3 regions of the Fictibacillus sp. KU28468 genome follow, and region 3 is predicted to be linked to each of the others. Evidence: riboswitches for the same ligand, from Rfam matches in the RefSeq annotation. Region 3 holds a riboswitch; each other region holds the start of a gene.
The links. Region 3 has a riboswitch for S-adenosylmethionine ahead of metK (methionine adenosyltransferase). Riboswitches for the same ligand answer to the same signal wherever they lie in the genome.
Positions count from the first base shown of each region.

Region 1: linked by a shared signal. The riboswitch ahead of OKX00_RS20420 (sugar ABC transporter substrate-binding protein) and the one ahead of metK (methionine adenosyltransferase) in region 3 are both predicted to bind S-adenosylmethionine.
Region 2: linked by a shared signal. The riboswitch ahead of OKX00_RS20045 (bifunctional homocysteine S-methyltransferase/methylenetetrahydrofolate reductase) and the one ahead of metK (methionine adenosyltransferase) in region 3 are both predicted to bind S-adenosylmethionine.

Region 1 covers NZ_CP110666.1:3,866,102-3,876,177, forward strand. Annotated here, with positions in the region: gene OKX00_RS20375 (SCP2 sterol-binding domain-containing protein) at 1-347, opposite strand, end outside; gene OKX00_RS20380 (DUF4442 domain-containing protein) at 360-872, opposite strand; gene OKX00_RS20385 (SDR family oxidoreductase) at 924-1,985, opposite strand; gene OKX00_RS20390 (TetR/AcrR family transcriptional regulator) at 2,064-2,672, opposite strand; gene OKX00_RS20395 (DinB family protein) at 2,734-3,216, opposite strand; gene OKX00_RS20400 (hypothetical protein) at 3,588-3,722, opposite strand; gene OKX00_RS20405 (hypothetical protein) at 3,689-3,814, opposite strand; gene OKX00_RS20410 (ABC transporter permease) at 3,850-4,854, opposite strand; gene OKX00_RS20415 (sugar ABC transporter ATP-binding protein) at 4,855-6,354, opposite strand; gene OKX00_RS20420 (sugar ABC transporter substrate-binding protein) at 6,528-7,643, opposite strand; SAM riboswitch class I at 7,769-7,878, opposite strand; gene OKX00_RS20425 (hypothetical protein) at 7,997-8,704, opposite strand; gene cidR (cidABC operon transcriptional activator CidR) at 8,832-9,716, shown strand; gene OKX00_RS20435 (acyl-CoA thioesterase) at 9,943-10,076, shown strand, end outside.
Region 2 covers NZ_CP110666.1:3,787,350-3,797,425, forward strand. Annotated here, with positions in the region: gene OKX00_RS19995 (phosphatase PAP2 family protein) at 1-400, opposite strand, end outside; gene OKX00_RS20000 (phosphotransferase) at 397-1,449, opposite strand; gene OKX00_RS20005 (hypothetical protein) at 1,493-1,762, opposite strand; gene nhaC (Na+/H+ antiporter NhaC) at 1,796-3,193, opposite strand; gene OKX00_RS20015 (amino acid permease) at 3,379-4,785, opposite strand; gene OKX00_RS20020 (serine hydrolase) at 4,873-5,667, opposite strand; gene OKX00_RS20025 (spore germination protein) at 5,898-6,131, opposite strand; gene OKX00_RS20030 (spore germination protein) at 6,231-6,473, opposite strand; gene OKX00_RS20035 (spore germination protein) at 6,511-6,753, opposite strand; gene OKX00_RS20040 (MBL fold metallo-hydrolase) at 6,827-7,768, opposite strand; SAM riboswitch class I at 7,883-7,995, shown strand; gene OKX00_RS20045 (bifunctional homocysteine S-methyltransferase/methylenetetrahydrofolate reductase) at 8,092-9,939, shown strand; gene metH (methionine synthase) at 9,932-10,076, shown strand, end outside.
Region 3 covers NZ_CP110666.1:1,367,065-1,377,140, forward strand. Annotated here, with positions in the region: gene OKX00_RS07060 (MFS transporter) at 1-70, opposite strand, end outside; gene pckA (phosphoenolpyruvate carboxykinase (ATP)) at 238-1,821, opposite strand; SAM riboswitch class I at 2,105-2,236, shown strand; gene metK (methionine adenosyltransferase) at 2,417-3,616, shown strand; gene OKX00_RS07075 (hypothetical protein) at 3,946-4,113, opposite strand; gene OKX00_RS07080 (phosphatase PAP2 family protein) at 4,131-4,682, opposite strand; gene OKX00_RS07085 (manganese catalase family protein) at 4,828-5,397, opposite strand; gene OKX00_RS07090 (spore coat protein CotJB) at 5,422-5,685, opposite strand; gene OKX00_RS07095 (spore coat associated protein CotJA) at 5,692-5,904, opposite strand; gene OKX00_RS07100 (VOC family protein) at 6,042-6,479, shown strand; gene OKX00_RS07105 (gamma carbonic anhydrase) at 6,452-6,970, opposite strand; gene OKX00_RS07110 (alpha/beta hydrolase) at 7,203-7,982, shown strand; gene OKX00_RS07115 (tetraprenyl-beta-curcumene synthase family protein) at 8,013-9,077, shown strand; gene OKX00_RS07120 (tRNA 5-(aminomethyl)-2-thiouridylate-methyltransferase MnmM) at 9,117-9,689, opposite strand; gene OKX00_RS07125 (tRNA modification radical SAM protein MnmL/YtqA) at 9,686-10,076, opposite strand, start outside.

The sequences.
Region 1 (10,076 bases), 1.9 Mb from region 3:
ATATTGTATTCACGCAATAGGGCTTCCAACTTCAACGCCTTGCCAACATCGCCTTTGACTTTCAATTTCCCCATCATGAAGGCAGCGGTACCGTTCAGTTTGCCTAAAAGCATTTTCTTGAAGTTGGGATAAGAAATGAGGATGACACAATCTGCCCGCTCTTTAAAATTTTCCACTACTTTTGCACTTCCGTCATTCAAGTGAAGCTGAAACGAGTATTCCTCGTCTGTGATGTCATATTGATACGCAGCCAAAACTCCTTGAATCGGTCCCGGATTTTCATTCAGCACATGTTCAATTTTTTTTACCGTTTCCTGTACAGTCAATTCTTCGATCGTTTTTGGCATTTCTCTTCCTCCTTATTTGGATTCTATTTTCGGCAGTGAGACAACGTTCCCAGATGATGGATTGCTTTCCCGGTCTTTTTTTCGGATATAAATGGTTTTCTCCACTACGGCATGGACCGTGCCGCTCTCATCGACAAGCTCTACGTCATACACCCGGTCAAGACTCCGTTCTCCCTCAAGAGCTCTCTTAACTTCATCCAGCTCTTCATACGTTATCTTAAACGTAGCGTACAATGTGCTTTTGCCCGGCTTTTTAAACCGGATGGATGCGGCTTTATCCCATACGATATAATCATTGCCGAGCATTTTTAAGAACATGTACATATAGATGGGATCCACCGCACCATACATGCTGCCGCCAAAGATCGTGCCGACATAATTTCGGGTACGCCAGTTAAGCGGCAGCTTGATGCGGATCTCCGAATAATCTCCAGCAATATAGGTGACTCTTGCTCCCGTCCCTCTAAAGGCAGGAAACAAGTTAAAGCCGCAGCGGACAATCCTCGTCTTCCAGGATTCTTTCATCTTGAACACCCCTTTCTTCGCTATGAGTGTTTTCGGAATTTTACTGTCCTCCTACTTCACTTGAATTAATTTATCAGGATCTCTCCTGTGCACTTTATAATATTTCACCATGCTGGACACATAATTTTTAAAATCAGGACATTGAACGCCGCCTTTTGCCAGCACATCCTTGGCTCCTGAAGCATCATATTGTGAGGTACATCGGAAATACTCCAGCGCTTCTTTTTCTACTTTAAAAAAACGCCGGAATATAGAAATAGAAAGAGCAAATTCAACAAGAGCTGGTGAAATGGTCCACGAAGGTGTTTTGCCGAGCAGCTCGTTGCAAACCATGCGGTAAAGCTCCCGGCTTTCATAAGGTGAAGGATCTGTGAGGTGGAACGTCCGATTTACAGCGTCTTCTGATTGCGCCAGACATAATGTGGCATCAACGATATAGTCAGCAGGCACAACGTTAAACAGGGCCTCCGACTTGCCCAAATAAGGAATAGGTATATATCGAAGACGGTCTAAAAAGCGCATAATAAAGTAGGGGCCATCAAACTTAACCGTCTCCCCGGTCACGGAATGTCCCACCACTACCCCAGGCCGAATAATGGTGTAAGGTACATTTTTAAGCTCTGCCACGAGCTTTTCTGCTTCAAACTTTGTAGATTCGTAATGGTTCTTAAAGGTCTGTCCTTGATCAAGCTCATCTTCTTTAATAACGCCAACCCTTTTTCCTGAAACATAGGCTGTGCTGAAGTAGATGTAGCGCTCTAAGAGTGGAAGTGATTGAGCGAAGGTGTTCACATTGCGAGTGCCCGTTATGTTGACGTCTTCTGCAATCTTTTTTGGTACGGCAAGATCATAAACCGCAGCCAGATGAAAGACATGTGTCATATGTTCCTTCAGCCACTCTGTTTGTTCAGCATCCAAATCCAGTCCATCCTTCGTAATATCTCCTGCAAAAAGACGCACATTTTGCTTGTTAGCTGCCAAGCGCTCTGCTTTATCCAGCTGGCTGGGGTGGACAATAAGCGCGAATTGCGTATCTTCATTTCGCTGCTGCATTTCTTTCAGAAGCTTTGAGGCAAGAAAACCAGGATAACCTGTCAATAAACATCCTTTCATGAACCATTCGCCTCCTTTAGCAGTGAATACGAATACGTACTGGTACTACTTCCGTATAAAACCAGCAAACAGCCGATTTTATAAAGATAGATTGACATAAGCTCCGACAACAATCCGGTTAAGCAAACGGGCCAGCTGGTCCAAATCCAGCTCAATGTCTGATTCAAACAGGGTTTGGATGACGACCTCATTGACCGCACCGACCATGGCCTGTGAGACGACCAATACTTCCTGATCAGGAACGGATGCTGGCATGGTCCCCTGAACCGTATTATAGAGCAGGCTGGCAAATCGGCGATAGGCTTCCCGGCGAACATTCTCTACCGTAAGGCTTACACCCACTGAATCAATTAATAATAGTTTGGCAGCGTTAGACTTCATTTCGCATATTTCAATATAACGGCGGATGCCGGCGTAGGCTTTTTCGCTAATTTTCTCTTCCCTTTGAACAGCAGCTTCCACATCTGCAATGATCTCTTCAGCCAGCTGTGTGCAAAGGGCGGCAAGCAGCTCCTCTTTGCTGCCAAACGATTGATAGAATGTTGTTTTTGACACCCTCGCCCGCTCAACAATCTCAAGGACTGACGTTTCTTTATATCCCTTAACTGTATAGAGCTGGAGCGCGGCATACAGCATTTTGTCTCTGGCTTCTGTCGGCATTTCTGTTACAAAAAGCACATTCATCATTCCATTCTTTCATATGTGTACAAGTACGTACTCGTATTGTACGTATAACTTGCAGCCCCTGTCAATCGGCTGCAGCATCATTTACTGCTCTTGAAGGGAGCTGCTTGAAAAAAGGAACCTTCTCTGCACCTGTCATACGAGCATACACAAACAGCTGTCCTTTATGGTGAATCTCATGATCAATTAAACTTTCCATCCAATACTTCCCTGGCGCCTCATACCCGAAAATATCAATTTTCTTGCTCAAATGAACACTTTCCAGAACAGAAAAATCCCTTTTTGATTTCTGAGTGAACTCCTGAACAATCTCCCGGACCTCATCCATCGTTTGAAACTCACGCGGTGTGGCAGGCGATACAAACTGCCCGTTTTTAATCGTTTCCAAAAACATTTCTGTGGAACTTGCGATATGAACCGCCAGCTCTCCCATTGAAAAACCATCTATCCATGGTTTAAAAAACACATGCTCCGGCCCTATCTGATCCAGCAGATCGTGCAGTACAGTCCTGTGTTTGAGCCAATTTTGATAGTATTCTTCCACCATTTTTTATCGCTCCTATCTTAAATTTCCAATATAAACTAATTCGATGTTCCTCGTCTTTACCCTTTATTAAAGAACACAAAAAAATCCAGCACTTTTCTGCTGGATTATGGCCGGGGTGATCCGTTGATTCCCTGAGGAAAGGTGAAGACATTATAGGGATCTTATTTTTTATACTTTTTTTAATCGCGGTGCATTCCATCCGAAATCCTCTATCCATACATAGTGGAGAAAAAAAACTCCCTATCCTAAGTTATGTGGTGAAAGGACAAACAGTCATTTTTTTATGAGTTTATAAAAACGGGGCTGCCCAGAAAGTCGAAAATTGACCTTCAGGCAGCCCCTTTTTGGCTTGAAAAATCTTCAATGAAAAGTTAAGTGAAGTGGAAGATGCGAAACTCCTCGAAAATGAACTTCACATTTTCTTCGTGCGATAAAAAGCTGCCGGAGCCTTCCTTTTCCTGCGGGACTAGCGTTACAGGTGAGACTCCCGCCGGTGCTTGCACCAAAAAGTAGGGTTCACGCCGGTAAGGCTCACCGCACGCCCCGCGGAAGTAGGAGCTCGCGCCGGTAAAAGCGAGCAGCCTGGAACGGAAATCAACAGCTTACAGACTTCTTGGACAGCCCCTTTCCTGTTTATTTTTTTTGTTTATAATAGGTTAACGCCAGTGCAAATGCGAGAACCGCTCCCTTCACAATGTCCATGGAATAGTAAGGCACAGACATCATGACGAGGCCGTTCTGCAGAATACCGATCAAAACAGCGCCGATCAGGGTTCCAAAAGCATTGGGTTTGCCTGCACCAAACACCGAAAAACCAATAAAAGCCGCAGCCACAGCATCCATTAAATATGGAGTGCCTGCATTGATTTCAGCAGTCATCACTCTTGATGCCAAAACAATGCCGCCGATCGAAGCAAAAAGAGCGGACAGCAGATAGGCCGCTACCTTATATTTATTTACCGGGATGCCTGAAAGCCTTGCTGCTTCTTCATTCCCGCCGATGACATACATGTACCGGCCGTGCTTTGTGTAATTGAGAAGAACATAGACGAGAACAACTGCCGCTGCCATGATCACGATGATCCAAGGGACTTGTCCTATTTTCTCGAACGCTGCACTGATCTTGCCCGTCGCAAACGTTCCATCAGGCATGACCATGTTTTGCGAGATGGTCGCCCCTTTCGTGTACGTGAGTGCAATCCCCTGGATGATAAACATGGTGGCAAGCGTCAGGAGCATATCCGGTATTTTCACTTTAACAATCATCACGGAGTTAATGATGCCTACAATCAGAGCGGCAGCGAGGGCGGAAAGAATCGCTACTACCGTGTTCTGGGAGAACCAGACAAACATTGAGACCGCAATGGCATTCGAAAGAGAGGCCACAGATCCGACAGAAAGGTCAAATCCGTTGACGGACAGTGATATCGTAATGCCGATCGCAATGATGGTAACGATGGAGATCGACCGTAAAATGTTCATCAGGTTATGTCCCTGCACAAAGGAGGGATTGGCCGCAGTGAACACACCAATTAAGACCAGAATGGTTAAGATCGTTCCATATTTATAAAAAAAGTCGAACAGCTCAAATTTCTTTTTTGGAGAAACTTGGGCTGGTATTGGTTTTGAAAGCTCCATCTACCTTCCTCCTGTTGAATAGAATAATAGCTCTTCTTCCGTCGCTGCTGAGGTTTCGAGCTCTTTCACACTGCGTCCGTCATACAGCACGTAAAGACGGTTCGTGATACCTAAGATCTCTGTAAACTCTGAGGACGCATAAAGGATGGCTTTGCCCCGTTTTGCCAGCGCGGAGATCAGTTCAAAAATGTCCTTCTTAGCAGCTACATCTACACCCTTCGTCGGCTCATCAAAAATATAAACATCGGCATCTGCGATGAGCCATTTGCCGATCGCAATCTTTTGCTGATTTCCCCCGGAAAGATTTTGAACCTTCGTTTTCTCAGATGGCGTCTTAATGCCTAAGGTTTGAATGATTTCAACAGCCTTTTGTTTTTCCGCCCGGCGATCCAGAAAACTTAGTACCTTGGAGAACTGTCCAAGATTGGCGGCTGTTAGATTAGCAGCAACCGATTCCGCGACCAGAATCCCTTCCTTTCTCCGTTCTTCCGGAACGAGAGCCAGGCCCTGCTTTACCGCCTGATGCGGGTTTTTCAGCTTCAGTTTCTTCCCCTTGAGAAGAACAGCGCCTGCTGTAATCTTTGTACAGCCGAACAGGATTTTGCACAGCTCTGTTTTTCCTGCTCCTACAAGTCCCGCGATTCCGATAATCTCACCAGCACGGACCGTTAAGTTCAAATCCTTGATCTTCTCGGCGTCAGAAAGCCCTTTTACCTCAAGAACAGTTTCTCCCACTTTTCCGTTCAAGGCAGGAAACTGCTCATCCAGCGCCTTGCCGAGCATCTGCTCGATGATCCGGTTGATTGAAGTTTCCGAAATAAATTCTTTTATGACTAACTCACCGTTCCTCATCACCGTAATGTCATCACAGATTTCAAAGATTTCCGGCAGCCGGTGAGAAATGAATATGATGCCTACATTTTTAGACTTCAGGTTTCTGACAATCCGGAACAGTTCGTTTGTTTCTGAATGGCTTAACGGCGCAGTCGGTTCATCCAAAATTAGAAAACGGCACTGTGCTGAAACCGCTCGGGCGATGAGAACCATCTGCTTTTGAGCAAGTGTAAGCTCACTGACCAGCTTTTTGGAAGAGACGTTGATGTTCATCTCTTCCAAAATTTGCGATGCCTTCTTATGCAGCTGTTTCCATCTTACAAGCTGCTTTTTACCCATCTCGTTGACCAGATCATGCAGCAGAATATTTTCACCAACGGTTAAATACGGGATCAGCGCGGTGTCAACCTCTTGATGGACGATTTGAATTCCTTCGTCCAGGGCATCTCTCGGCGAAGTGATGGCCGCTTTTTTTCCGTCCAAATGAATCTCGCCCGTGTAATGATTGTAGGCTCCCGACAGAATTTTCATAAGGGTCGATTTCCCAGCCCCATTCGCTCCGATCAGCGCATGAACCCGGCTGGTCTCACTGGCAAAGCTCACACGATTCAACGCTTTTACACCCGGAAACTCAATACTTATATCCTTCATCTCCAACAGAGCCATCTGCTTCTCCCCTTCCCTCAAAGCAAACACTCTCTTAAGCCTAGAAAGAGAGTGCAAGTTTTCATTTAATGCTGGATTTTGATTTACTTAAAGATTTCCATCACGTACTGATGCATGAGATAGACCCTTAATAGGCTGGTCAAGTCCCATTCAGCTTCATGTCCGACTGTTGTTTACTTTTGGTAGTGATCCTTTAGTGTCTTCATCCAATCTTCCTCAAACGCATCAGACTGGCCCCAGCCTTTAATTTCTTTGGACAGGTTGACCATGTTCACACCCTCGTTTGATTTTTGCAGAACCTTTTGTGAAACGAGAGAAGCTTTCAAATCATATTTTTGAGGTGTTTTTTCACCCGCAAGCTTTTTAGCAAGAATTCTCATATCCACTGCCCCAATGAGCTTAGGATCAACAGCAGCCGTGTACTTCCAAGGACTTTCTTTTTTCTGGATTTCTTGAAGGTCTGCATTGGAGACGTCAATTCCGTAAATTTTGATTTCGTTGCGTCCCGCTTCTTTAATCGCACGTGCAGCCCCGATCGCAAAGGCATCCCATGTGGCAAAAATGGCATCAATCTCGCCTTTTTTATGTTTGTTCAGCATGGCCGTCACCGCATTTTGCGTCTGGACCGACGTATCTGCAGAAGCAACGCCAAAGCGTTCTACTTCCTTGATTCCCGGGTTATTCTTCAATGTTTCTTTATAGACGGCGTTGCGTCGCACCATCGGCGGGAACCCGTCTACCCAAAGATAAACGATGTTGGCCTTCCCTTTGTTCTCTTTAACGAGCTGATCGAGAGCCAGCTTGGCAAGGGCTTCATCGTCCTGAGACGTAAGTGTGACACCGCCTACTTTCGCGAGGTTCGGATTGGAATCAAACGTCACCACGTTCTTTCCTTTTTCCCGAAGCTTCTTAATATCGTTTATGGTAGCCGCATCATCACCGTGAGAGATGATAAAACCGTCGTAATTCTCATCAGCCGCCTGGGCAATCGCATCATGGAACTTGGCGGTATCACCGTTTGCTGTGTAGGTATCAACGGTAAAACCAAGTGCCTCTCCTTCCGCTTTAGCACCTGCTAAAAATTGGGCTGTATGATCATCACCCCCGATTTTACGGATAACCTTGATTCGGGCTCCCTGCCCTTTGGCAAACCGCTTCGGTACGTTATCGAACGAAACCTTTTCATGTTTGCCAGCTGATGAAGCGGTATTGCTTTCGGATGAACAGCCCGTTAATAAAAGTGATAAAGCCACCGCGGAGATTGCCGCGCTTTTAATGAATCGTTTCATTTCCCCAGCTCCCTTTTTTGTATATCTCTCTTCTCAAGCCGGCGGGAGGACAGGCCCTTCAGCACATAAAAAAACCTCTCTGGAAAAAGAGAGGTTTCATCACTTATGTATAACGGATTCGTCCTCTCTTATCTCTCAAAACAGACATGCTGTTTTGCTGGAATTAGCACCAATTCCATTACGGAACGGTTGCTGGGCGTCATAGGGCCAGTCCCTCTGCCACTCTTGATAAGAGAATGAATATTTAATTTTTAGAAAATATAGTTATTACTTTAATCCGCAAATGGGGGAAAGTCAATGGTTTTTTTATCATATAAAAAACCTCTCCAAAACAAGAGGTTAATCCACCAGGCTTATCCACGGATATCTCCGCCAAAGATCGCAACGTTCTGCATCTCCGCACCAAACTCACTGCCATTCCACTTCAGGGTAGTCTGGACATATCCGAGGCGGTCAGCGTTATATCTGCCGGCGATGTTTTGGTAAGCCAACAGTTCATACACGCCATTTCGGCCAAAGTCCACCGGGTAAAGACCGCTTAAAGGTGAGACAAATCCTTGTATGGGAGCCTTTAATCTTCCATTCGGGTAGTAAATCTCAGACAAGTATTCCTTGTCCCTCGTACTTAAATCGATAATAAATTTTTGATTCAGGTTATAGCTGTTGACCTGAGCTTCATATTGCTCCAGATAAAACACTCTGTACTTATACCGGTCACTGAATACGCCGGAGTCAAAAAGAGGTCTGAACTGGCCGTTTCTGAAGGCAAATACATAGGCATTGATCATACCGCCGCTGCCTCCCGTATCCATAACGACCATGATGTCTTCTACCTTATCTCCTGTAAAATCTCCGAGAAAGAGGGTAGGATTGTACCCTGAGTTTTCTTTAAGAGGGATTTGCACATACTGGTTGGTCCTGCCGTCCTGAACCACGGCCGCAATGTTCATCCAGTATGGACTGTCCACTGTTTTTTCAGCGGTAAGATACACCGTATCGATTGACACGTCGCCCGTCACATTTCCCCTTTTCACATCCACAACCTGCCGCTGTCTGTACATCTGCCATCCCTGCCTTTACCAATTTCAATAAAACAGTATATGCATATTTGCCCTATTTTGGTTTTTATCCCGCAATCGTGATAAACTACAGAAAAATAACGCCGTTCATCGGCAAGCAGGTGCAATCGTGGATATTAAACAATTACAGTATTTTATTGAAGTAGCCAAATATAACAGCTTTACACGGGCGGCTGATGCCCTTTTCATTACCCAGCCCACCATCAGCAAGATGATCAAGAATCTGGAGGATGAGCTTGGGGTTGTACTTTTTGACCGCTCACGAAAAGGACTGACACTTACGGATGCCGGCCAGACCATATTCGACCAGGCCAAGCTGGTCGATAAAGCATTCAACAACCTGGAGATGGAGCTGGACAACCTGCTCGGATTAAAAAAAGGGCATATTCGAATCGGGCTTCCTCCGATTTTTGATCCCCGCCTTTTTCCAAAACTGATTGGCAGTTTTCATGACAGATATCCCCACATTACCTTCGAGCTTATGGAAGACGGATCAAAAAAAATCGAAGAAGAAGTGGCCAGCCTTCAACTGGATATCGGGGTTGTCGTGCTCCCGACAAACACCGATATGTTTCAGTATTTTGCTTTTATGGAAGAGGACTTGCGGCTCATCATCCATCCTGACCATCCGCTTGCTGTCCGGGACGAAATAAATTTAGCTGAGCTAAGAGAGGAATCATTTATCCTTTTTAACAAAGATTTCGTCCTCCATGACCGCATCATCTCCTCCTGCAATCAGGCTGGCTTCAGTCCGCACATTACGTCAGAAAGCTCACAATGGTCCTTTATCGAGGAGATGGTCGTGTGTAAATTAGGGGTTTCCCTGCTGCCCGAGAGCATCTGCCGGCATCTGACGGATGAAGTGCGTGCGATTAAAGTCGTCAATCCTTCCATCAGCTGGCATCTCGCCCTGATTTGGAACAAAGATCAGTATTTATCTTTTGCCGCGAAAGAGTGGCTCAGCTACGCAAAAGAACAATTATCAGAAGAGTAAATAATGGGGCGGTTCTCTTTGGAGAGCCGCCTTTTGCATTTAATCATCTATGCCTTTTCTGTATATCTGAAAGCATTTACATAGATTTCGTCTATGTAAATGATGAAAAATAACAATTTTACTTCCTTTTCTTGGAGGCGTACACTAGGAAACTGTAAGAGGGAAACGCAAAAACGATAATGCGTCCCAATATAAAAAGATGTAACGACGAGAAAGGGAGATTGTTTTGGAAGCTAAAAAAACGAGCGAAAGCCGCATTATAAATACAGATCAGGTCTTATCTTGTGACTTGAATAACTACAACACATTGTTTGGCGGAGTTTTGATGAAAAAACTCGACAGTGCCGCCTCATTATCGGC
Region 2 (10,076 bases), 1.9 Mb from region 3:
GATAGCCGAATCCATTTTCTGTAATTAAAGGCTGAACAGAAGGCCGGGGCCGGTGAAAACATGCCTTTAGCCATCCGTTCAAAATAAAAGCCCCTGCTGCTGTAGAAAAGAGAAACAAGCATTCATTGAACTTTTTAAACAACGTAAGATACAGCCCCATGACAGTAATCATCGGGAAGATGACCTTCCTATACCCCAGCTGCTGAATAAATAAAAAGAATGACGTCCATTTGGGTGTGCGTAACGATAAGACTGCAGCCATCGTCCACCGGTCGAACTCTTTTAGCAGATGTGTATGAATAAAGACGGAAAAAACAAGAAAGGCCCCGCAAAAAACCAGCGCGAAAAGAAGAAAATAAAAAGGCTTCGAGCAGCCTCTTGCAATAGCTTGCCTTCTCACCCCATCCTCCCCTTTACCATTTCATGAAACAAATGAAATGATGACTCAAGAGTTTCTGGATGAAACTGTGTAAACAGGCTTTCCTTTGGCTGATCGTGAACAAGGATGCCCAGAAGTTTAAAATAAGTTGATTCTGAAGGTGTTTGGCTCCCGAAATGGCGATAGCACCAGCTTTCAACTCTCCTCGGAAAAGCAAGAAAGGAGAATAAAAACTTCCATTCATTAAACGAGAGAGACTGGACGGAATGTTTCTGATATCCTTTAATAAACCGGTGGATCATTGCAGGATTCCAATTGTAGGACGGTGCATAATAATGGATGAACGATGCCAGATCATAAGGCCGTTCAGCAAAAACCAAAGATTCCACATCAATGAAATAAATCTTTTGATCCCCATCCAGCAGGATGTTCCTTTGATGAAGACTGCCGTGGCATAGCGCTCCTTTCACTTCTCCATGCTCTTCTTCAAGGCGGTGGATATAAGAATAGGCCAGCCTGCATCTGGTTTCAAGCACATCCAGCATCCACGGCTCGAAGGTCCATTCCGGGACAGGCTTATATTCTGTCTTCCATTTTTGAATATCCTGATAAACACCATTCAGTTTATCGATCCGGCTGCCGTACTCCATCCGGGAGCTGTCCGGCGGGGGTACAGCCCCATCAGCTGCATGGTGAAAATGAGCGAGTGCTGCCCCTATCCTCTCACACAATGAAAGGTCAGCAAACAGGATATCCCTTCCCTTCGCCCACTCTTCCATATAGTACAGTTCATTCTCATGTTCAAAATATACCTGTCCATTATGACAAGGCAGGACGCTCGGAATAAAAGAAAAATGGTTTTGTTTCATCCACTCTATACAATGGGCGACAAACGGCAGATCATTGAGTTCATTGGCATTCTTAAAACCAAAGATCCCTTGATCTGTATGCACCTTTGGAATGGCGAGTACGCGCTCAATGGACTGAACCGTCAATCCATAGTGAGTGTAGATCAGGGATGACAGCACAGCATCAGATAAAAAGACTTTCTGACCCCGAACCTGTTTCATCACTCCCGCCTCCCTTCTTCCTAAAGATCTGCTTATTTTACATCTATCGTTTCATCATATGAACAAAAGGAAGCCTGCATTCACCCAAATAAAAAAAGGGGCTGTCCTGAAAGTCGAAAATGACCTTCAGGCAGCTCCTTTGACGTGAAAAATCTTCAATGAAAAGTTGATTGGAGTGCAAGGTGCGAGACTCCTGCGGGACTAGCGTGACAGGTGAGACTCCCGCAGGCGCTTGCGCCAAAAAGTAGGCGTTCACGCCGGTAAGGCTCACCGCACGCCCCGAGGAAAGCGAGCAGCCTGGAGCGGAGATCAACAGCTACCAGACTTCTTGGACAGCCCCAACTTTTTATGAAGCTTTAGATAGTGTTTCTGCATGCCCTTTTTTCTTGGCTAATCCAATTCCTGTGTACCCGTAAAACAGGGTAAACAGCGGTGACAAGTACAGTAAAAAGGCGAACGGGATGTAATCAAGAGCAGATACTCCGAGGGTAGCTGCGAAAAAGGCACCGCTCACACTCCACGGAACGAGAGGATTAATCAGTGTACCCGCATCCTCCATCGTTCTTGTAAGATTTATTAACGGGACTCCGTTTTTTTCATAATGCTTTTTAAAGGCCTGCCCCGGCAGAATGATAGAAAGATACATTTCCCCTGTCAAAAGGTTCACTCCCAGCCCTGACGCAGCCGTCGCTGCAATCAGATGGCCTGTTTTCTTAAGCGAGTTTTCAAATGAACGAATCATGATATCGATAATTCCTAGTTCCTGAAGAAGTCCGCCTAGTGACAGGGCGATGATGATCAGTGAAACCGACCACATCATCGGGATAAGACCGCCCTTGTTTACAATCGCATCAACCGCATCGCTTCCTGTTTTCATATTCAATCCATTTTCCAGCGCATTGATCATATGAGCGATCGTAAAGGCCCGATTGAGGAAGACGGTCGTGAGGACAGCCGTCACCACTCCTGTAAGCAGCGTTGGAATGATCGGCATCTTTCGGAACGCCATCACCATTACGATAAATGGTGAAATAAGCGTGAACGGTGTAATGGTAAAGTGTTCACCCAACGTCTTTTTCATTTCAGCCAACTGTGCTATCGACGTTCCTGACGGCTGATGTCCGGCAAAGAAAAAGATGACTGCTGTAATGATTAGTGCAGGTACAGTGGTCCACATCATATGGCGAATGTGTTCAAATAAATTGACACCTACCGTACCCGAAGCCAGATTAGTGGAATCAGACAGCGGTGACATCTTATCTCCAAAACACGCACCACACACGATTGCTCCGGCAGCTAAGCCAGGATTCACGTTCAGCACATGAGCAATTCCCATGAGAGCTACTCCTACCGTACTAGCGGTCGTAAAACTGCTGCCCGTAAACGTTGATACCAATATGGTAATAAACAAAGCACTCAGCGCGAACCATTCGGGCTGAATGATATTCATGCCGTAAAATAAAAGCGTTGGAACGGATCCGCTCATCATCCAGCTTGCGATAACAAAGCTGATCATGATCAGAAGCAGCAGCGGCTGTATGCCGCTTACTACTCCTGAGATGAGCCCCTTCTCAATCGTTTTCCAATCTGCTCCCCAGAACACGGCAAAAATACCGGTAAGTATAACACAGAAAAACAACGGAATATGGGGTTCTACCTTAAGAACGACAAGGCTTGTAAACATTGTTGCTACAATTAATAAAAATAACAGGATGACTCCTGAAGGTTTGATTTTACTGTTCATGCTTGACCTCTCCCTGATGCAATGCTCTTTTGTTTCACTTAAACACTTAAACGCTTTTATGCGTTGAAGCATTGTTGTACAATTACCAATAGTAATTGACTTTCTTTATTCTGTCAACCGAAAAACAATAATTGGAAAATGAAAACAAAAAAACAGCATCCCTGTAATGGAGATGCTGTTTTTCGTTATATTGCTTTACGCTGCAGTGCTGCTGTTTTTTCTCTTTTCTTAATGACCAAGTAATAATACAGGTAACAGCCAATAAAGAAAGGAACACCTAAATAAAGAGCGAGACGCTGTGCAGGATCAAAGGCCATACTGATCAAAACACCAAGGTTCAGCGTAGTGGCGAAAAGCGGAAGGATTGGAAACAACGGTACCTTAAACTTCAAATCCTCAACTTTTCCTCCGTCACGGATGAACTTTCTTCTAAAGGCGAACTGTGAAGCGGTAATGGCAATCCAGCCCACTTGCGCACCCAAACCTGCCAATGACAGAAGCCATTCAAACACTGTTTTTTCCGCTTTAAATGCAGACAATAATGAAAGCAAGGCAACGCCAATTGTGATATACAGCGCGTTCATCGGAATACCGCGTTTGTTTACTCTTCCCAGAGCCGGACTGGCCATTCCTTCTTTTGAAAGCGAGTAGAGCATACGAGTTGCCGCATACAAACCTGAGTTGGCAACAGACAGCAGCGCGGTTAAGATAACGAAGTTCATAATATCCGCAGCATACGGGATGCCGATGCTGTCAAAGACCACGACAAACGGGCTTTCCACTTTTCCTGCTTTAGACATTGGCATTAATGCGGCAAGCACACCAATCGCAAGAACAAAAAAGAAAAGTGTTCTCCAAACCGTTTGACGAATGGAACGTGGAATGGTTTTTTCAGGATTTTCACTTTCTCCAGAAGCTATTCCAATCAGCTCGGTTCCCTGGAAAGAGAAGTTAACAGCAATCATGGTGACAAACAGAGCACTGAATCCATTCGGAAACCATCCCGCTGAAACAAAATTTGTGAAGCCTGGAGCTGAGCTGGCGCCTTTCATATCAACCAGACCAAAAATCACCGCTCCGCCAAGTATAATAAATAAAATGATGGCAAGAACCTTTATGCTCGCAAACCAAAATTCTGATTCTCCGAAAGCTTTCGCAGAGAGTGCGTTCAAAGAAAATAATATACCTGCAAAAATTAAGCTCCACATCCAAAGTTCGGAATGAGGGAACCATCTCTGCATTAAAGCTGAAGCTGAGAAAAATTCCAGGGCTACGGTAACCGCCCATCCTAGCCAGTAGAGCCATCCGACGGCAAAACCTGTTCCAGGCCCGATAAATTTAGTCGTATATGTTTGGAAAGAACCGGATACAGGCATAGCAACTGAAAGCTCACCAAGACAGAGCATCGTCAAGTACATGATAAATCCGCCAACGAGATAAGAAATCACCGCGCCTGCCGGACCTGCATCATGAATGGTCATTCCCGAACCGAGAAAGAATCCGGTTCCGATTACACCACCCAGGGAGATCATAAATAAATGCCGCGCTTTCATGCCCCGCTTGAGCCCTTGATCATTTTGATTCGTAATCATCTGTTCACCTCTGTTGTTATGTATACGTTTTCATTAAGTATTCATAATTTTATCATTTTTTGTCGAAGAAGCCAAAAACAATTTTTTCTAATTTTTTTGATAACTCAAGAGATAGTCATTCAACGCTTTCCCAATAAGCGCCAGGGCTTGTCTTCCTTCTGCTTCACTCGGTAAATTTTTCGTTAGAACCGCTGCAAACAGCTTTTCTCTCTTAAACGTGAAAATGCCTGCGTCGTGCTCTACTCCGTCCAATTCTCCGGTTTTATTCGCGATGGTTATCTTTTCTTCATCCATATAGGCGGGAAGCTTATAGCGAAACTGCTGATTTTGAAGAATATGAAGTATGGTTTGGCTGCTCTTGTCCTTTAACCTGCCTCCCCTGTCAATCTCCTTCAGCTGAAGAATAACATCTCTTGCGGAAGTATAGTTGTTCTTTCCTTGCTTAACAGCTTCGAAATCCATCAGCTTGCGTTGGAGCACTGTCTGGCTGCAGCCCAATTCAGCCAGGAGATCATTAATTCTCTCCATGCCTGTTTTTTCAATCATAATGTTGGCTGCCATGTTATCAGAAACAGTGATCATCAACGTGAGTATATCTGCTACAGTAACAGCTGATTCATCAGAAAAAAGCTGGAGAACCCCGGCACCGCCAACCCTTACCTCCTGTTTTAATGAAATACGGGAAGCGAGATCGATTTGACCTGCTTCTGTCTGCCGAACGGCTTCAATTAAAATGGGTATTTTGATAAGGCTTGCGGCTGGGAATACCTCATCTGCCTGATACTCAATGTGGCCATCCTCCGTTTCAATCCAGTAAGCATAATCTCCATTTTGGCCGCTAATAATGTCATTTACCCTGTTATTCAGTTCATTTAACTTCATTCCGTGCTCCTTTCTAGTAAGTGCATTGCATTTTATCTGTATTTTGCAGTGATCGGATCGTATTTCTTTGAGATTGGATCGTATTTTCACGAAATCGGCGCGTATCCTTTCCAGATCCGATGGCAACTCCTTTAAGATTATTCTCCATCACTACCACCAGACTTCTTTTTTAGAGAAAAGAAATTCTTCTCGGACAAAGAAAAAGAGCGCTCCCATTAAGCGCTCCTTCATTATTTCTGCTGATCGTCCTGTCCTTCGCTTTGACCCATATCATTTTCGTCGTTGTCTTCGTTGAAGTTGATCATATACGCGCAGGCATCTGAGCAGTCACCGAACGCCACAACCGCCCCTACCGATTTGGTATTGGCTGTATGGCTGTTCTGGACGGTACTTCCAATATCGATGTTTCCATTTTGAGTCACACCATTTGTGATGATTTTTCCTATTCTGAAAGAAAAACGCAAATCTGTTCCATCCTTTTCGCTCTTTACCTACAGTGTATGGCTTGAACAAAAAGCTGATTGGACAGACTCCCTCTTTCGGTAAAAAAAGGCGGGTGAACGTTAAGGCTGGTTAGTGACTGGAGCGGACGGGTTCGCTACCTGGCCTTGGTCGCTGATATCCGGATCGATGTTGCTGTTCACCATAAATCCAGTTGACGGAGAAAAGTCTCCAAGAGAGATCGTAGAACCAACTGACTTTGTATTGGCTGTATGGCTGTTATGGACGGTCGGGCCGATATCGATGTTACCGTTCATGGTCACACCATTCGTTTTGATATTAAAAATATTAAACAAATATGGCATGAGGTGACCCCCCTTCTTCTTTTATTGCTCCATTTCATTAAGGCTGGTTTGCAACCGCAGTATCTGCATTTCCGTATTCATTTTGATCATTAACATCCGGATCAAAGACCATGTTTTTCATCATGGCTTCTGCTGGTGAATGATCTCCTACAGAACTATTGTCGCCTGTAGATTTTGTATTTGCTGTATGGCTATTATGAAAGGTTGATCCCAGATTCAATGAACTGTTGCTCGCCAGACTATTTATCTTCAGATAGTAAATATTAACCATGCACCCCATTGCTATCTCCACCTTTAAAAGTGTTAGTGTAGTGTATGATAAATGTCCCTTAAAGGTGAAAACGGGAATCAGGCTATTGCGGCTGCTCCTTTCCACTTTTCCACCATGTCTCCCCGAGTGACAGAATCTTAAGACCTTGCTGCTCCATTCCCTTTCTAGCCCACTCTTTACCCAAACGCTCCAAGGCTTCAGGCCCTGTATCATCCGCCAGCCTGTAAGCTCCGTAATGCATTGGAATACAGTAGGCTCCCTTTGTTTCCTGAAAAGCTTTCACAGCATCTTCAGGATTAATATGCGATATTTTCATAAACCACTCCGGTTCATAAGCCCCTATCGGCATAAGAACGGTATCGAGTTCAAATTGATTTCCAATCTCCTTAAAGCCTCTGAAATACCCGGTGTCTCCTGCAAAATAAAGTGTTTCTCCTGTCTTCATGTCTTGAATGACCCATCCTCCCCAGTGAGAAGTATTCATATCAAAAGCCGTCCTCCTGGTCCAATGCTGAGCAGGGACGAACGTGAGCGACAGCCCCTTTTCAGAAAAGTTATCCCACCAATTGGCTTCGAATACCTTCTCATATCCTTTTTTCTGAAACATTGATTTCAAACCTGCTGGCACGTAAAAGGAAATATCTCCTGTCAGATTTTTAATACTTGGAAAGTCAAGGTGGTCGTAGTGGCCATGGGAGATGAAGACGAGATCGATCTCTGGCAGGTGTCTGATGGGAATTCCGGGATCAGTCAGCCGCTTTTGCAGCCCCATCTTTTTTGCCCAGACAGGATCGGTCAGAATATTGCATCCGCCCATCTGAATGAGAAAAGTAGAATGGCCGATCCATGTGATGGAATGATGCTGCCGGTTTTCTTTTAATCTGCTGATCTCCTTTTTCGGGCTTTGCGGAATCTGCTGAGCTAAATCTTTTTTGTTGCCGCGCCTTTCTCTTCTCCACCGCAGCAAATCTTTAAATGTATGTGTGTTTTGTATCCCGTCAAGGTTGGTATACTTATTCTTCATTATAGGAGTCCCCCTGTGATAAAAAGCTCAACCATTTTTTTCATTTGAAAAAGCTATTGAAATCTTCCAACAATTATTGTAAGGTATAGAGAATTAATTTTATAGCGATTTGGTTTCTTATCCAGAGAGGTTAAGGGAATGGCCCGTTGACACCTCAGCAACCTTCAGCTCTGCAGCTGAAAAGGTGCTAAGTCCAACAAGTTCGAATCGAACTTGGAAGATAAGAAGAATGACCTCGAACTTTCAAAGTCTTCTTCTTTAAGAAGGCTTTTTTTATTTTATTGGGCCGCTGGAAGATACCGAACTAACAGGAGGACCGCATAATGGGATTATTGAAAGATCTTGAAGACAAAATCTTGATTGCCGATGGGGCAATGGGAACACTTCTCTACTCGTATGGAACGGATTGCTGTTTTGAGCAGCTGAATCTGACGCACCCTGATCAGATTCAGTCCATCCACCAGGCTTACATACAGGCCGGTGCAGATGTCATTCAGACCAATACGTACAGCGCCAACTATATTAAACTGCAAAGATATGGATTGGAGGAGCAAGTCAAAGAGCTGAATAGTGCGGCTGTAAGACTTGCAAAAAAAGCAGCTGCCAATGAAGCGTATGTACTGGGAACCATCGGAGGAATCCGTGGAACGGGCCCAAGCTCACTTACGATTGAAGAAATAAAGAGAAGCTTTAGGGAACAGCTCTACTGTCTTCTGTTGGAAGGAGTGGATGGCCTTCTTCTTGAGACCTTTTACGATTTGGAAGAATTGGAAACCGTTCTTGAAATTGCACGCGGCCAGACCAGCATTCCGATCATCTCGCAGATTTCTTTGCAGGAAGTCGGTATTCTAAACGACAGAACACCCATCAATACAGCGATTAGACGCCTTGAAGATTTAGGAGCGGATGTCGTAGGGCTGAATTGCCGTCTTGGGCCCTTTCATATGATCAAGACACTTGAGGAAGTGGAAATTCCCAAGCATGCCTATCTTTCCTCCTATCCGAATGCAAGTCTTCCTTCCTATGTGGACGGAAAATTTCAGTATGAAGGAGATGCGGAGTATTTCAAAAACAGTGCTTCACTTTTCAGAAACCAAGGCATCCGCCTGCTCGGAGGCTGCTGCGGAACAACTCCTGCTCATATTGAGGCTTTCGCTGAAGAGCTTCATGGACTGAAGCCTGTTACCGAAAAGGAAGTCAGACAGCGCCCAGAGCCTATTGCCGTTGTTGAAACGAGGCAGAAACCTGGGATTTCCCTGCCTGATATTCTAAAAGAAAGGCGATCGGTCATTGTTGAGCTTGATCCTCCCCGCAAGCTTGATACCTCCCGTTTTTTTGAAGGAGCAAAGGCATTGAAAGAAGCCGGGGCAGATGCCATTACGCTTGCAGACAACTCGTTGGCATCACCAAGAATCTGCAATACCTCCCTATCTTCTTTGGCTAAGGCACGGACTGGAGTCCAGCCGATCGTTCATCTCGCTTGCCGAGACCGGAATATTATCGGTCTGCAGTCTCATCTCATGGGGCTGCATACACTCGGACTTCACGATATTTTGGCAATTACCGGGGATCCGGCAAAGGTAGGCGATTTTCCGGGAGCTTCAAGCGTCTATGATGTTACCTCCATAGAACTGATCAAAATGATCAAACAGTTTAACGAAGGGGTTTCACTTTCCGGAAAAGACTTGGGACAAAAAACGCAATTTACCGTCGGTGCCGCCTTTAATCCAAATGTGAAGTCACTGGAAAGAGCGGTTCAGAGGGCAGAGAAAAAAATAGAAAGCGGCGCGGACTACTTTATCAGCCAGCCGGTGTACTCTGAAGAGATACTGCTGGAGTTCCACGAAGCTGTAAAAGATCTGCCCGTTCCTTTCTACGTTGGGATTATGCCGCTCACCTCAAGCCGCAATGCTGACTTTCTTCATTATGAGGTGCCGGGCATCAAACTGACAGACGACGTGCGTGACCGTATGGCGAAGTTTAAAGACGACCCAGTTTCCGCAGCAAGGGAAGGCCTTGCCATCTCAAAATCTCTGATAGATGCCGCTTCTGAACTGTTTAATGGCCTCTATCTGATCACTCCATTCATGCGATATGAATTGACGGCTGAACTGACGGAGTATGCCTACGAAATTGACCGCAAAAAAACAAGGAGGATTCAGAATGTCTAATCAAACCCTTCAACAACAGCTTAAGAATAAAATACTGATCATGGACGGGGCAATGGGCACCATCCTCCAGCAAGCCAATCTGACTGCCGAAGACTTTGGCGGCGAAGACCTGGACGGCTGCAATGAAAACCTGAACT
Region 3 (10,076 bases):
TGACCTGTGCCGACATTAAAAACTTAAAAGATTTGTTCTGCCTTAATGTATTACCTGCTTTCTTTTCCATGAAATCACTCCTAGGAATTAAAATGACACTTATGTCGTTATTATAAATGACATAAGTGTCGATTTCAACCTTTTTATGGAAAATAAAAAAACCGCTTCGGCTGGGAAGCGGTTTGTAGGAGTTTTGGATCTAGCTTTAGTGCCCAGGGCTCTAAAGTTTTTCTTAACTTAGCAAAGCGGTCCTGCACTTTTAATTTCTGCTGGCACATTGTTGAATTTTTCGAAGTTTTCCTTGAACTTACTTGCAAGCTCTTTTGCTTTGTGGTCGTAATCTTCCGGGTTCTCCCAAGTCTTTTTCGGCTGAAGTACTTGATCAGGAACACCTGGGCAATGTACTGGTGTATGCAGTCCAAAAATAGGGTCGGTTATCGTCTCTACAGATTTTAATTCCCCTTGAAGGGCAGCCTGAACCATGGCTCTTGTGTAGGAAAGGTTCATGCGCTTGCCGGCACCATATTCTCCGCCTGACCATCCGGTATTCACCAGGTATACTTCTACTTCATGATGATCGATTTTTTCTCCGAGCATTTCGGCATATACAGTTGCATCCAATGGAAGGAACGGTGCACCGAAGCATGTTGAGAAGGTCGCTTGAGGAGATGTGATTCCTCGTTCTGTTCCGGCAAGTTTGCTCGTGTAGCCGGAAAGGAAATGATACATGGCCTGTTCTTTTGTCAGTTTGCTGATCGGAGGCAATACGCCGAATGCATCAGCTGTCAGGAAGATAATCGTGTTCGGATGACCAGCAACACTTGGCTGGATAATATTCGGAATCGCCTGAATTGGATAGGCAGCCCTAGTATTTTCAGTCAACGTACCTTCGCTATAATTACCTACGCGTGTTTCATGGTCAAGAACGACATTTTCGAGAACGCTTCCAAAACGGATCGCATTCCAGATCTGCGGTTCTTTTTCTTCAGAGAGGTTGATGCATTTTGCATAGCAGCCGCCTTCAATGTTAAAAACACCAGTATTAGCCCAGCCATGTTCGTCGTCCCCGATCAATGAACGATGCGGATCAGCAGAGAGCGTAGTTTTCCCGGTACCCGATAATCCGAAGAACAGAGCTACATCGCCTTCCTGCCCGACATTTGCGGAGCAATGCATAGAAAGGATCCCTTTTTCAGGAAGAATGTAGTTCATCACTGAGAAGATGGACTTTTTAATTTCTCCTGCATATTCAGTTCCTCCGATCAACACGATACGCTTTTCAAATGATATAATAATGAAGGTTTCAGAATTGGTCCCGTCTACAGCAGGATCTGCTTGAAATCCTGGTGCAGATACCACGGTGAACCCCGCTTCGATTCCTTTTAGTTCTTCAGCTGTCGGACGGATGAACATTTGGTGGGCAAACAGGTTATGCCAAGCGAATTCATTTATCACCTGAATAGGCAGCCTGTACGCGTGGTCGGCACCAGCGAATCCTTTGAATACAAACAATTCCTCTTTTTGTCCTAAGTAATGAAGTACTTTTTTATAGAGCTGCTCAAATTTCTCTTCGTTAAAGGGCTTATTGATTTTGCCCCAGTTTATTTTATCTTGTGTGCTAGCTTCATCCACGATGAATTTGTCTTCGGGAGAACGTCCAGTATATTTTCCAGTAGTGGCCCTGAGAGCACCGGTTGAAGATAAAATGCCTTCATTTCGGAGCAGCGCCTTTTCAACTAGCATAGGTACAGGTAGATTTTCATGAGTAGCAGCGCTGGATAGAATGTCATCTAAAGTCGTCGTTAAATCAACCGTATTCATGTTCGCAAAACCATCCTTTTAAGAAATATATTTATCATTAATATCGTAAGTAAATTCGAAATTAGTATAACACATTGAAACAAATAATGTATACTATTTTATTTAGCAAATTGTAAATTGGTTCATAAATCAGGCTCTTTGTTTTTAAAAGCATAATCTTTCATTTATAATTGGTACTTAATTCCGTTTGAAGGATCTCCCAGACTCCCGCCGGAGAGGGAGAGTATAGCTTTTCAAGTTGACAGGTTTGTCGAACTGCGCTATTATATTTCGGGAACGGCTACTCTTATTCTGAGTAGGTGGAGGGACAGGCCCTATGAAACCCAGCAACCGACACTTCATCATCACATATGCATCTTGTGCAGTGAAGTGAAAAGGTGCTAACCTGCAAGGTGAAAAACCTTGAAAATAAGAGGTGAAGGCGTAGAAATAAGACCTTTTCCCTCGTGTATTTTAGGTCCAGGGAAAGGCTTTTTTTATGTCTTAAAACAGTTTGAACCTGAATATTTTACAAAACAAAGTATCCATATAGGAATGAGTACCGTATCTTATAAAAAAATTGCTCTATGCTTTCAATAGAGAAGGAGGATTTCAATTGTCTAAAAGCCGTCGTCTTTTTACATCTGAATCAGTTACGGAAGGGCATCCGGATAAAATTTGTGACCAAATTTCCGATGCGATCCTGGATGAAATCCTTGCAAACGACCCGAACGCACGTGTCGCTTGTGAAACATCCGTAACGACAGGCCTTGTGCTTGTTGCTGGTGAAATCACCACATCTACTTATGTTGATATTCCAAAAGTCGTTCGCGAAACGATCAAAGAAATCGGCTATGACCGTGCAAAATACGGTTTCGATTCTGAAACATGCGCAGTTCTTACATCCATTGATGAGCAGTCAGCGGATATCGCGATGGGTGTTGACCAAGCGCTTGAAGCTCGTGAAGGCTCAATGACTGATGAAGAAATCGAAGCGATCGGTGCTGGTGACCAAGGTCTTATGTTTGGTTATGCCAACAATGAAACACCTGAACTTATGCCGCTTCCGATCTCTTTGGCACACCGCCTGTCCCGCCGATTGGCTGAAGTGCGTAAAACCGAAGAAGTTCCTTACCTTCGTCCGGATGGTAAAACTCAAGTAACGGTGGAATATGATGAGGATGACAAACCGGTTCGTATCGATACGATTGTTATCTCCACTCAGCACCATCCAGAAATTACACTTGAGCAAATTCAAGCCGACATTAAAGAACAAGTCATCAAGCCTGTTGTACCTGCAGAATTGATCGACGAAAACACAAAATACTTCATTAATCCGACAGGCCGTTTCGTTATCGGCGGACCACAAGGTGATGCTGGATTAACTGGCCGTAAGATCATTGTTGATACGTATGGCGGATATGCTCGCCACGGTGGTGGAGCATTCTCCGGTAAAGATGCAACTAAAGTTGACCGTTCTGCAGCGTACGCCGCTCGTTACGTAGCGAAAAACATCGTTGCTTCCGGACTTGCTGACAAAGTAGAAGTTCAGCTTGCATATGCAATCGGTGTAGCACAGCCTGTATCGATCGCTGTCAACACATTCGAAACAGGAAAAGTTTCTGAAGAAGTATTGGTTGATCTTGTGCGCCAAAACTTCGACCTTCGTCCTGCGGGAATCATTAAAATGCTTGACCTTCGCCGTCCAATCTACAAACAGACAGCGGCATACGGACACTTTGGCCGTACAGACGTTGAGCTTCCTTGGGAAAAAACAGATAAAGCAGAAGCACTTAAAGATCAAGCAAACGCATAAATACATTGAAAAAAACCGGCCTTTGGGCCGGTTTTTCTTTTGAAATAAAGTTATTTTGATCAAAAGAGGCAATGATTGACCAGTTTTACGAGTAAAGAGACTACTTATTGAGTGAAATGATGGTGAGCCGACCCTTGATATGGAAATAACGTGGGTTTTGCAAGTAACAAAGTGAATTTCTTTATGTAAGTAGAGTTTTGAGAAGAACTTATTATCGAAAAACTAAATTTATTATTGACATCGACTAGTTTATTATCGATTTGTTATTTTATGAATCGATTTAAGTGTTTATTTTTGAAAAGGTGCCAGGCACCGCTTTTTGACATATGTCAAAAGCCGGTGCCTGGCACCTTTACAATTAAATCCGGAGGTTTATGCTCAAAGGTTTTCATGAATACAGGAAGCTTGAAGATTGCTGCTAGAGCGATTCTTGGATTGAGATTCGGACTGATTTCTTGCACAATCATCAAACAGTTTTCCTGTGGTGCTTTTTTCATGTAACCCCTCCTAAATTTTATAAAAAGTAAGGAACGAGATAAACGTTGAGTAAAAACACGGAAAAGATTCCTGAGCTGATCCCGAGGATCATACCGGCGAGCACGTCGGTTGGGTAATGAAGGCCGAGATACATACGCGAGATGCCAACAGACAACCCGAGCGGAAGCAGTATGGTAAGCAATCCTGGATGGATGAAAGCGAGCGGGATGATGACCGAAAAGATTGCGGTCGTATGTCCTGAAGGGAAAGAATGGTCTTTCAGCGGATTACTGAAGGTCTTGGTACCCGCGATCATCAGATAAGGGCGTTTCCGTGGATAGCATTTCTTTGAGATCGCAACAGGAATATGGCTGAGAATAAGAGACAGGATTCCTGCAGCAGCAAATTTCTTCAGATCGACAGGAATGGTAAGCAGGAGAAGCAGTGTAGTTAGAATGGTGCACGTTGCTCCGCCAATGTGTGTGATCCCATTGAAATACTTATCCAGCAAACGGTGCTGCAGTCTGCCGTTCACCCATTTAAACACATCACATTCCTTTTCATAGATCCAGCCGGTTACTCTTGCCATGGAAGTCCTCCTTGTATAACGATTTCCCTTTCAGATTACAAGAGGTTTATTGCCGCTGTTTAAAGGCATTGTGAAGAAATTGTAAATAAATGAAAAAACCGCCTGGATGAATTCAAGCGGTTTGCAGCTTCCGGTATAAATGAGGTTAAAAGAAAACCTTTTGATCACGCTCTTCTTTTAGAATTTCAACAGCTTCACGGAACCGCATGGAGTGGATGATCTCTCTTTCCCTCAAAAACCTCAGCCCGTCATTGAGATCTGGATCATCCGACATGTCAATCAGCCATTGATACGTAGCACGTGCTTTTTCCTCTGCTGCAATGTCTTCGTACAGGTCAGCGATCGGATCTCCTTTGGCTTGAATATAAGCTGTAGTAAATGGCACACCGTCTGCATTATGATAAAAGAGCGCGCTGTCATGATTGGCATAGTGGGTATCGAGTCCGGCATCCTTCATCTGCTCGGGAGTGGCATCCTTTGTCAATTTATAGATCATGGTGGCAATCATCTCAAGATGGGCAAACTCCTCTGTTCCTATGTCGGTGAGCAAGCCGATGACCTTGTCAGGGATCGTATACCGCTGATTCAAATACCGTAATGCAGCAGCAAGCTCACCGTCTGCCCCGCCATATTGTTCAACCAAAAACTTAGCCAGCTTCGGATTGCATGTGCTGACTTTAACAGGATATTGCAGCTTTTTTTCATAAATCCACATAGTTGCCCTCCCATGGTTTTACTTTTATACCTGCCACGGCCAAGGTCCTTTGTTCCAATCCCAGGGAGCACCTGAATAACTGTTTCCGTATTGCTGCATCGGCCCATATTTTGACTCAATGGCTTTCTTCAATTTTTTTCGTTCCCGGGCGAAATGATTGAACTGATGGATGCTGGCTGTGTCATTTGGATGGGTATCTAAATACAGGGTTAATTCAACAAGCACAAAATCAACCGCCTGTAATTCCTCGAGGAGCTGATAATACTCAGCTGGAAGGCCTGTTTCCATTCCTGATCAACTCCTTCTTTCATAAGGATTTTCATAGTAATCATAAAATACCGGCCAAAGCGTTCCTTTTTTTAATGCTTCCTGTGGTGAGAACTGCGGCAGGTTATAGGGCTGGAATGTCATATATAAGTGAGGAGGAGTAGAATAATACTTTCTTCCGATCGGCTGGCATGGATCGAAATTGCTATGGAAAGGAACATAGGATTTTACATGTTTCAAAGGATTTCACCTCCGACAATCGTACTCTTACTAAATTATTTTCTAACGGAGGTAATTATGTGGATTTTATCAGGATAGAGCCTACAATTTAAATAAGAAAACATCTTATGGTATGATTTATCAAGAACAGAAAAGTGATGAACGGAAAATTAAGAGGAAAGAAAGGGGAAGCCATGTACGAAGGAGTCCATCATGTATCACTAGTAGTTACTGATTTGAAAAAAGCACTTTATTTTTATGAGGGAATCTTGGGTTTTTCGGCGAGCAAAGAGCGGCCTCAGTTCGGCTTTCCAGGTGTTTGGTACGATTTTGGGGCAACACAGCTTCATTTGATCGCAAACGCAAAAGGCAAGGCTTTGAGAGGAACGGATGAATTGGATAGCAGGGATGGTCATTTTGCCATCCGTGTTACAGATATTCCGAGACTGTTAAAAAAGCTGGACCACCATCAAATACCTTATTTAAATAAGCCGGATAATAAAACACCGTGGCATCAGGTTTATGTCAGTGATCCAGATGGAAATTTAATAGAATTTAACGGAGAGCGTCAGTCTGTTTCTGAAAGTGATTTATAATATTGCCCTTTTTCTTGGTATTCGCGGCGGATCCTGTCCATGTCGGCAATATCTTCTGCGTTCAGTTCCCGTATCACTTTGGCAGGACGGCCGAATGCAAGGGTGTTCGGCGGAATCTTTTTGCCCGGGGGTACGAGGCTGCCGGCTCCGATAAACGCTCCTTCACCGATTTCAGCGCCGTCAAGTACAAGAGATCCCATGCCGATCAGTGCGTTTTTTCGTATGATGCTGCTATGTAAGATCACGCTGTGCCCAACGGTTACTCCGTCTTCCAGAATAAGAGGCCGATTAGGGCTCTGGTGAAGAACAGAATTATCCTGAACATTGACGCTATTGCCGATAATGGTAGGAGAAACATCTCCGCGTATCGACGTGTTAAACCAAATAGAGCTGTATTCACCGATCGTAACATCGCCGGTAATGGTTACATAATCTGCAATATAGGCAGTCTCTGCGATAACTGGGTGTTTGCCATTGTAAGGGTAGATCAAAATATCACATCCTATTTCGTATAAAATAATAAAAACAAGGCGTTTCAGCTTTTCTTGATCCAGCTTCAGCGGCTAAAAGCCTGGTCGTTTCGCTCTTTCACAAAATACAAAAAGCGTATTTGTGTTCAAGAGCTCCAACAGCCTTCGCTTTTGACCAAGCCGCCTCAGCTTTTCAACTTATTCTATCAAATGAAAGATTAATTGAAAATTATTTTGAGAAGGGGATGGGGTTATGTGGAAGTGGGAAACTAAGGAGGAAGCTAAGGGTGTCGTCATTATGGTCCATGGCGCTGGAGAATACCATGGGCGCTATGAATGGGTCATTCAGCAATTTAATCTGGCTGGCTTTCACGTCCTTATGGGAGATCTTCCGGGACAGGGAACGACAACTCGCCGCAGGGGGCACATCGACTCGTTTGATGAATACATCACGGCCATCGAGACGTGGATTGGTGAAGCTGCTCACTACTACCTGCCCGTATTTCTCTTCGGACACAGCATGGGCGGGCTTGCTTCGATCCGTGCGGTTACGGAAAGATCCTTTAATATCAAGGGCATCATTCTTTCTTCTCCATGTCTTGGACTCGCGAGCCAGCCGTCAAAGGGAATTGACACCTTATCAAGAGTATTGAATAAAGTGGCGCCATCTGTTAAATTTGCTGCAAACATTGAGCCCGTAAATAAAACAAGGAATGAGCAGGTATTGCTCAGGGATTCAACGGACACCCTTCTTGTAGACCGTGTATCTGTCAGATGGTACCGGGAGCTTGTGAATGCAATGAAGATGGCCCATACACATACCAGCCGGTTTCCAAACATTCCGCTGCTCGTCATTCAGGCAGGAGATGACCGGATCGTCGACAAACTGGCTGTCCGTGACTGGTTTAACCGGTTAGAACTGCACGACAAAATGTACAAAGAATATCCCGGACTGTATCATGAAGTACTGAATGAGCCGGAAAGGGATGACGTGTTTAAATTTATTAAATCCTATTTGAATCTGCATTTTTGATTTTTGATAATTGCTAGGGGTGGGAATTGAATGAGTGTACCGAATCAACCATGGGCATTAATGTATCGCATCTATCGCAATGTTCTGCCCGATGTTTCTCTCTTTCTTGAACAATGGCGTGAAAAAGCAGAATTGATTCCGAACGATGAACTTAGAAAACAAGCGTTGATGAGCATTGATACGAAGGAATTTCACTGCCAGGGAGGAGCGATTCTGGCCCTCCTGGCCGGAGATCAAAGAAAAAGAGTGATCGAATTTGTAGTGGCTTATCAGACGATCAGCGACTATCTGGATAATCTTTGTGACAGAAGCACATCGCTGGACCCGCTGGATTTTGAGGCTCTTCACGAATCCATGATCCATGCGCTTACACCGGGTACAGACCGCAAAAATTATTATCGCATGAGGGATGATCAGAATGACGGGGATTATTTATGGAGCCTTGTTCAAACCTGTCAGAACATTCTTAGTGAAATACCGCATTACGATTCAATCTCGGATTCATTGCTTGATTTGGCTCACTATTATTGTGATCTGCAAATACATAAGCACGTGATCATTGAAGAAAGAGTTCCGCGGCTGCAGGCTTGGTTCAGCAGCCATAAAGATTCTATCCCAGCGATGAGCTGGTATGAGTTTTCAGCTTGTACAGGTTCAACGCTCGGTATTTTTTGCCTCGTTTCGTATGCATCACAGCAAAACCTTACGAAGGAACAAGTGAAAGTCATTAAGAACGGCTACTTTCCGTGGGTGCAAGGCCTTCATATACTGCTCGACTATTTTGTGGATCAGGAAGAAGATAAAGAGGGCGGCGACCTTAATTTTTGCTCATATTACGAAAATGGCAATCAGCTTCTTGAGCGGTTTGGTCATTTCGTCCAGCAAGCGGATAACAGCATTGACCGCCTGCCAGACCGCAAGTTTCATAAATTGATCAACCGTGGTCTATTAGGCATCTATCTGGCTGACCAAAAAGTCGACCGCCATCCGGGAATTAAAAAGACGGCAGGGAAAATCATGAGAATGGGCGGAAGCTATACTCTCTTTTTCTATATGAACCGAAGACTAATGCAAAGATTAAGACCTTCCATCTAAAAAAGGAGCGGAAACTGCTGCGGCAGCTTCCACTCCTTTTTATCTTTTCTCAATGGCGACAATATAGGGAGGATCGTTCTTTTGGTTGATGAATCCGTACTGCAGGACATGAGCCATTTGCTGATCGAGGCCTTGAGCATATTCCATGACTGCGTCTTTTTCCACTTTTCCTTCCGGGTGTCCGTGGTAGATCACCAATACAGCAAGGCCTCCCGGTGCCAGCAGGTCAAAAAGCTGATTTATGGCTTCGATGGTGGATTCACTCTGAGTTACAATTTCTTTATCTCCGCCAGGCAAATAGCCGAGATTAAAAACAGCACAGGCAATTTTCCCGTGAAACGAATCTGGGATATATGATTTCATATGATGATGTCCGGTGTTAAAAAGCGTTACATTATCTTCGGCCTCATGCTCCAGCAGACGTTTTCTAGTGTTTTCAATCGCCTCTTCCTGTATATCAAAACCAAAAACATTGCCCTCGATACCGACGAGGCGAGAAAGGAATAATGTGTCATGGCCATTCCCGCATGTGGCGTCAATGACAGCACTGCCTTTTACAGCCGCACTTTCCAGCAATGTCCGTGCAAACGGAAGTATACCCTGGATCTTCATAGTGGTTGTACCGTTTCCTTTTTATAAAATTTCCCTTGAAAGCTGTCCCTGCGTTTCATTTCGGATTCAATGGCATTCAGTACTTTCCACTTGTTCATGCTCCACATCGGCCCGATCAGCAGATCAGGCGGTCCGTCACCAGTGAGACGGTGGATCATCATGTCAGGGGGAAGGATTTCGAGCTGGTCGCAAACGAGCCCGACATACGTATCAAAATCTAAAAATTCCAGCTTTCCATGGTCATATTGCTTTACCATCGGCGTTTTTTTCAACAAGTGCAGCAGATGGATCTTTATGCCCTGCACATCGAGCTTGGCGACTTCCTTCGCGGTTTCCATCATCATTTCTGGTGTTTCCAGGGGAAGCCCGTTAATAATGTGGGAGCAT